One region of the Kocuria sp. KH4 genome, then DNA from elsewhere that is predicted to be linked to it. Evidence: riboswitches for the same ligand, from Rfam matches in the RefSeq annotation. Region 1 holds a riboswitch; the other holds the start of a gene.
What was found. Region 1 has a riboswitch for S-adenosylmethionine ahead of ACWCOM_RS08485 (methylenetetrahydrofolate reductase). Riboswitches for the same ligand answer to the same signal wherever they lie in the genome.

Region 1 (3,427 bases):
GTGGCCGGGACGCCCAGGAAGGCGCCGGCGATCACCCACCGGGCCGCCCAGGTGACGGCGAAGGCCACCGGCCAGACCGCGCCGGCCAGCAGCACCGCCGCGCCCACGGCCCGCAGCTCACGGCGGCGGGACCACGTCACCGCCCCCACGGCGAAGGCGGACATCGCCCACGGGACGGCGGGAGTGGTCAGGAGGTCGACGAAGCAGAAGAGCGCGGCGCCCAGGGCGGCGCCCGCGCAGCCCAGCCGGACCGAACGGCCGGCCCCGAGCGTGGCGAGGAGCACCGACAGGAAGATGAACGCGATGGAGATCGACTGGCTGAAGGAGGTCGAGGGGGTGGACAGCAGGTTCGTCCCCGCGACGTAGGGCAGCACGAGGGCCAGCCCCACGGCGGTGGAGGTCCGGGCGCGCAGGGCGAGGAACGCCCCGGCCAGGGCGACCACCATGAGGGTGCCCGAGACGATCCGCAGCCCCTCCAGCCCCGCCACGGCCAGCACGGGGCGGGTGAGCACCGTGTAGCCGGCCCAGTACTTGAAGTAGTCGTTGTCCTCGAGCACGGCCCCGTCGGCGATGGCCCGGAGCTGCTCCGGCCCGCCGCCGCAGGTGGCGATCCGGGGCATCCGGACGGCCCGGCTGAACGCGGACTCCTCCGGGGACGCGCCCAGGCCCGTGCCCGCGACCACGCACTCGGTGAAGGTGTCCGCCGGGGTGCCCATCCGGTCGACGGTGCCGTGCGGGCCGTAGGTGCCGTCCTCGACCGCGGCGAGGAGGTGCTCGACGACGGGCCGGTCCGGCACGGCCTGGCCCACCACGAGCAGCCCGAAGAGGGCGAACTGCAGGACCACCAGCATGCCCAGGCCCTGGAGCCAGGGGCGCAGCGGGGCCAGGCGGTCGCCGGTGCCCGCCGGGATCACCGGGCCCACCGGCGCTCCTGCGCGGCGGGCGGCAGGGGACGGTCCGCCCCGGCCGCCCCGCTCCACGGCGGGGCGGGCTGGCGCAGGTAGAACAGCCGGGAGGTCTCCCGGCGGATCCTCGCCTGCCCGTGCAGCAGGACGCCCATCAGCAGGAACACCCCGGCCAGGACCACGAGGGTCGCGGCCAGGAACGCCGTCGGGAAGCGGGGCACCAGCCCGGTGGCCGCGAACTCCACCACCACGGGCAGGCCCAGGACCAGGCCGAGCAGGAACAGCGCGCACGAGACGGCGCCGGTGACCAGGAAGGGCCGCTCCTGGAAGAGCAGCTGGGCGAAGATGCCCAGGATCCGGAAGCCGTCGTGGTAGGTCCGCAGCTTGCTCTCGCTGCCCTCGGCCCGGTCGCGGAAGCCCACCTCCACCTCGGTCTGCGGCACGCGGGCGTTGACCGCGTGGACGGTCAGCTCGGTCTCGATCTCGAACTCGCGGGACAGCGCCGGGAAGGACTTCACGAAGCGCCGCGAGAAGACCCGGTAGCCGCTGAGCATGTCGGTGACCTGCCGGCGGAAGGCGAAGGTGACGAGGGTGTTGAAGAACCGGTTGCCGGACTCGTGGCCGGCCCGGTAGGCGGTGCCGCTGACCTGGCGGCGCACCCCGAGCACGTGGTCGTAGGGACCCGCCAGCAGGGTCGCGATCATCCTGGGCGCGTCGGCGACGTCGTAGGTGTCGTCGCCGTCGATGAGCAGGTAGACGTCGGCGTCGAGGTCCGCGAAGGCCCGCCGCACCACGTTGCCCTTGCCCTTCTCCTCCTCGTGCCGCACGTGCGCGCCGGCCCGCCGGGCCGCCTCGGCGGTGCCGTCGGTCGAGCAGTTGTCGTAGACGTGGACCTCGATGCCGGGGACCGTGGCGTGCAGGTCGGTGACGACCTTCGCGATCGCGGCCTCCTCGTTGTGGCACGGCACGACCGCGACGATGCGGGGCGAACTGGGCATGGGGTCTCGTTCCTGGGGTCCGGGCGGCGGGGGCACGTTCATTATGGCCGGGAGCGGCCGGGGCGCGAACCGGTGCGCACCGCGCCGGGCCGCCCGGGACGCGCGTCGCCCGGCGTCGATGTTGCGCCGCGTGACGCGCCCGCCGTCACGATCGGCGCACCGGCGTCTTCCGCGCCGCCGGGCTTGGCCCCCGCCCGGGTCACCCGCTGGAATGGGTCCTGCATCTATCCAGAGCGGCTGAGAGACCTGGCTCGTCGACGCCGCAGCAACCATCCGCAGCCCCACGGGGCCGCGGAACGGTGCTCCCGCCAGGACCGATGGAGCTGTCGCAGCCTCCCGGGTCCGTCCCGGGACGGCCGGCGCCCTCCCTCGGGGTGACCCCAGGAGGTTCTGTGAGACGACCACCCGACCGGACGGCGCCGCCGTCGCTGTCCTACGAGCTCCGTCCGCCGCGCTGTGCGGCGAGCGCCGAGGCGCTGCTGCGGACCATCGAGGAGCTCGAGCCCACCCGCCCCGACCACGTCGCTGTCACGTACAGCGGGGACGCCCCGCGGCGGGCCGGCTCGCTCGCGCTGCTCGACCACCTCGTGGCCCGCACCGGCCTGCGGCCCCTGGCGCACCTCACGTGCGTGGGCAGCACACGGGCCGAGCTGGAGGAGACCGTCACGGCCCTGCTCCACCGCGGCGTCCGGGGCGTCCTGGCCCTGCGCGGGGACCTGGAGCCCGGCGCCGCGCCCGGCGAGCCGGCCCACGCCGGGGACCTGGTGGAGCTCGTGCGCGAGGTCGAGCAGCGCCACACCGCGTCCCTCGCCGGCGACCGGCTCGCCGTGGGCGTGGCCGCCTACCCGACCCGGCACCCCGAGTCGCCGTCCTCCCGCCACGACGTCGAGGTGCTGCTGGCCAAGCAGCGCGCCGGGGCGGACTTCGCGATCACGCAGGTCTACTTCCGCCCGCAGCGCTACGAGCGCCTCGTGGCCTCGACCCGCGCCGCCGGGGTGACGATCCCGATCGTGCCGGGGATCATGCCGGTCACGGACCCCCGACGGCTGGCCGCGCTGTGCCGGCGCGCCGGACTCCGGACCCACCCGAGCCTGGCCGCGGCCCTGGAGGACGCCGCCGGCCCCGCCGAGCGGCACCGGGCGGGCGTGGCCTTCGCGACCCGCCTCGCCCGCGCGGCCCTGGACGCCGGGGCGCCCGGGCTGCACCTCTACACCGTCAACGAGCACCGGGCCGCCCTGGACCTGCTCGAGCGCGTGGACCTGCCGCGCGTGCCGCACCGGCCGGCGTCCCTGCCGGACCTGCTGCCCGCCTGAGCAGCGCGGGACGACGCCCGGGGCCTCCCTGGAGCACCTCGTGGCGGCGGTGCCCGCCTGCCGGGCGCTCCGGGAGGGGCGCCGCCGGCACCGGGGCGGGAGCGCCCCGGTACGCTGGGCGGATGACGTCCCCTCGCGCCACGGGCCCCCGCATGCTCCGCTCCCTCGCCGTCCGGTCGGTCGTGGGCATGGTCGCCGTCCAGGCCGCGGT
Region 2 (3,427 bases), on a different contig from region 1:
CGTCGAGGTCGGTGATCTCCACGGGCGTGTGACCGATCCCCCACGGGGCGAGCACCCGGGTGATCAGCCGGTTGGTGCCGCCGTAGCCGTCGGCGCCGAGCACCACGTGCTCGCCCGGGCGCAGCACCGCCCGCAGCAGCGCGTCCTCGGCGGCGATCCCGGAGGCGAAGGCGAACCCGCGCTCGCCGTGCTCCAGGGCCGCGAGCTGCTCCTCGAAGCCGTTGCGGGTGGGGTTCGAGCCGCGGCTGTACTCGTGGCCGGCGCGCAGGACGTTGATCCCGTCCTGGGCGAAGGTGGAGGTCTGGTAGACCGGCGGGATGACGGCCCCGGTCAGCGGGTCGGGCTGCTGGCCGGCGTGGACGGCGGTGGTGGTGAAGCCCTGCCGGCGGGTGGTGACGGTCTGACTCATGGTGGGGCTCACTTCCGGAAGTTCGAAACGGTCTCGAGCACGGCGTCGAGGGCCTGGCCGAGGTCGGCCACGAGGTCCTGCGGGGCCTCGAGGCCGACCGAGAGCCGGATGGTGGTCTCGGCGATCCCGCCGGCCCGGCGCTGCTCGGGCGTGAGCCGGCAGTGGGTCATCGCGGCCGGGTGGGCCACGAGGCTGCGGGTGTCGCCGATGTTGGCGACCAGCTTGAACAGCCGCAGCCCGTCGATGAAGGGCCCCACGGCGGCGTCCGGGGCCGCGAGGTCGAAGGAGAACACGGAGCCGGTGCCGCGGGGGAAGTCCCGGGCCGCGATCCCGGCCCCGGGGTCCCCCGGCAGCCCGGGGTGGTGCACGCGTGCGACGGCGGGGTGACCGGCGAGGAACTCGGCCACGGTCAGCGCCGAGGCCGTGTGCCGGGCCACCCGCAGGTCGAGGGTCTCGGTGCCCTGCAGGATCTGGCTGGCGTTGAACGGGGACAGCGTGGTGCCGAGGTCGTGCACGTACTTGGCCCGGACCAGGTGCAGGTAGGGGCTGGCGCCGGCGCACCTGTCGAGCAGGCTCTGCCCGCCCCAGCGGGCGCGGGCGCGGGTGAACTGCGGCCACCTCTCGGGCTGCGCGGACCAGTCGAACGTCCCGCCGTCCACGACCGCCCCGGCGAGGGCGTTGCCGTGGCCGCCGAGGAACTTGGTGGCCGAGTGCACCACGATGTCCGCGCCCTTCTCCAGCGGCCGGTACAGCGCCGGGGAGGCGAGGGTGTTGTCGACGACGACGGGCACCCGGGCCGCCCGGGCGACGTCGGCGATCCCGGGCAGGTCCGGCAGCGTGGCCAGCGGGTTGCCGATGGACTCGAGCAGGAAGGCCCGGGTGTCGGGGCGCACGGCCGCGGCCCAGGCGCCGGGGACGGTGGGGTCCACGAAGTCCACCTCGACGCCGTGGTCGGCCAGCGAGTCGGTGAGCAGGTCCACGGTCCCGCCGTAGAGCTTCTCGGAGGCGACCAGGTGCCTGTCCTCCCCCTGGCCGAGCAGGGCCAGCAGCGCCACGGCCACCGCGGCCTGCCCCGAGCCGGTGGCCACGGCTCCCCTCCCGCCCTCGAGCTCGCTGATCCGCTGCTCGAGCACGGCGACCGTCGGGTTGCCGGTGCGGGTGTAGGTGAAGCCGGCCCGGGTCTGGGCGAACATCTGCCGGGCGGCCTCGTAGTCCGGGAACTCGAAGGCGGCGCTCTGGTAGATCGGCACCGTGAGGGTGCGCTGCCCGGGGTCGTGGTCGGCGCCGGCGTGGATCTGCCGGGTCGAGAGGTCCTGGTCGGTCACGGGGAGGGACATGGCGCGGCTCCTGTGCGCTTGCTCTTACCCGCACCGGTCACCCGTCGCACGGCAACGGGGATGCAGGCCGCTTCCTCATCCGAACCACCCGGTGAGCATGGGGTTGGTGCGCGACCCAGTCGGAGCTTGGCGGTCGCGTCTCGTGAAGCTGGGACCACACTATGCGGGAGGCGCACCGGCGCCGTTCCACGACCGAAGATGACGTCCGTGACGGATCGTGACGCCGTTCGTGACACCCCCGTGACGACGTCCGTGACGGCCCGCGCGCCGGGGCGGGTCACGCCCGGGTGTCGATGTCCTCGAAGATCAGGAACGTCTGGGTGTCCACCACGCCGGGCAGCTGCTGGACGTGCTCGAAGATCACCTGCCGCAGGTGCACCGTGTCCACGGCGCGCACCAGCAGCATGACGTCGAAGTTCCCGCCCACCAAGGCGATGTGGTGCACCGCCGGGATCGCCTGCAGCTGCCCGCACAGCTCCCGCCAGGTGTTCTGCTGCAGCTTCAGCGTCACGTAGGCCGAGGCCTGCAGCCCGGCGCGCACCGGGTCGATCACGGTGCCGAAGCGCAGGATCACCCCTTCGTCGCGCAGCCGGTTGATGCGGGCGTAGGCGTGGGCGCGGGAGACGTGCACGGCCGCGGCGATCGCGGTCACCGACTGCCGGGCGTCCCGGGAGAGCTCGGCGAGGATCTTGCGGTCGGTCTCGTCCAGCGGGACGGGGGTCGAGGGCACGGCGGGCTCCTTCGGGGCGGGGTGCGAGGGCGGGACATGAGGGCGGGACCTATGTCGGACGAATGCGTGTGTCCCACGCCACAGTAGAACATTTCGTCCACGCGGACGGCACCCCTGCGCGCAGGAATCTGGACTTTCCCGGGCGCCTGGATACGAACCGGCTGTTCTTCCCATACTGGGCGGACAGAACTTCAGCGGCCTTCCCGCCGTCCCGCGTCCCCACCCGGACCGGGGACCGACCGAGGGGACACCATGAGCCAGACCGTCGAGACCCCCGAGGACCCGATCCTCCGGGCCTCCCAGAGCTTCGGCATCACGCCGGAGCAGTACATGCTCCCGGCCCGCGGCGAGATCCGGATGGTGGACCCCGCCGGCCGCCTGCTGCCGGCCCACGAGCAGGGCACCGAGCCCGGCCACGAGTACCCGCTGCCCGCGGGGGACGTGCTGCTGGGCGCCTACGAGAAGCTGGTGGTGGGCCGCCGGGTCAACGACCAGAACTCCGCGCTGGTGCGCCAGGGCCGGATGGCCGTCTACCCCTCCAGCCACGGGCAGGAGGCCTGCCAGGTCGCCGCCGCCCTGTGCCTGCGGCCGGGCGACTGGCTGTTCCCCACCTACCGGGACACCGTGGCCGTGATGACCCGGGGCGTGCGGCCCCTGGACGTGATGTCGATCTTCCGCGGCGAGTGGCACGGGGGCTACGACCCCCACGAGCACCACGTCGGCATCCAGTCGACCCCGCTCACCACCCAGCTGCTGCACGCGGTGGGCGTGGCCCACGCCGCGAAGCTGCGCGGCGAGGACACCGTGGTCCTGGCCATGTGCGGCGACGGCGCCACGAGCGAGGGCGACTTCCACGAGGCCCTGAACTTCGCCGCCGTGTTCAAGCTGCCGGTCGTGTTCTTCGTGCAGAACAACGGCTACGCGATCTCCGTGCCCCTGTCCCAGCAGTCG

Region 2: linked by a shared signal. The riboswitch ahead of ACWCOM_RS10790 (O-acetylhomoserine aminocarboxypropyltransferase/cysteine synthase family protein) and the one ahead of ACWCOM_RS08485 (methylenetetrahydrofolate reductase) in region 1 are both predicted to bind S-adenosylmethionine.

The regions. Positions count from the first base shown of each region.
Region 1 is NZ_JBSJYX010000009.1:2,013-5,439, reverse strand. It holds gene ACWCOM_RS08495 (hypothetical protein) at 1-923, opposite strand, end outside; gene ACWCOM_RS08490 (glycosyltransferase) at 911-1,903, opposite strand; SAM riboswitch class I at 2,125-2,227, shown strand; gene ACWCOM_RS08485 (methylenetetrahydrofolate reductase) at 2,296-3,216, shown strand; gene ACWCOM_RS08480 (phospholipase D-like domain-containing protein) at 3,339-3,427, shown strand, end outside.
Region 2 is NZ_JBSJYX010000013.1:21,609-25,035, forward strand. It holds gene ACWCOM_RS10785 (cystathionine gamma-synthase) at 1-409, opposite strand, end outside; gene ACWCOM_RS10790 (O-acetylhomoserine aminocarboxypropyltransferase/cysteine synthase family protein) at 418-1,746, opposite strand; SAM riboswitch class IV at 1,762-1,894, opposite strand; gene ACWCOM_RS10795 (Lrp/AsnC family transcriptional regulator) at 2,024-2,476, opposite strand; gene ACWCOM_RS10800 (thiamine pyrophosphate-dependent enzyme) at 2,729-3,427, shown strand, end outside.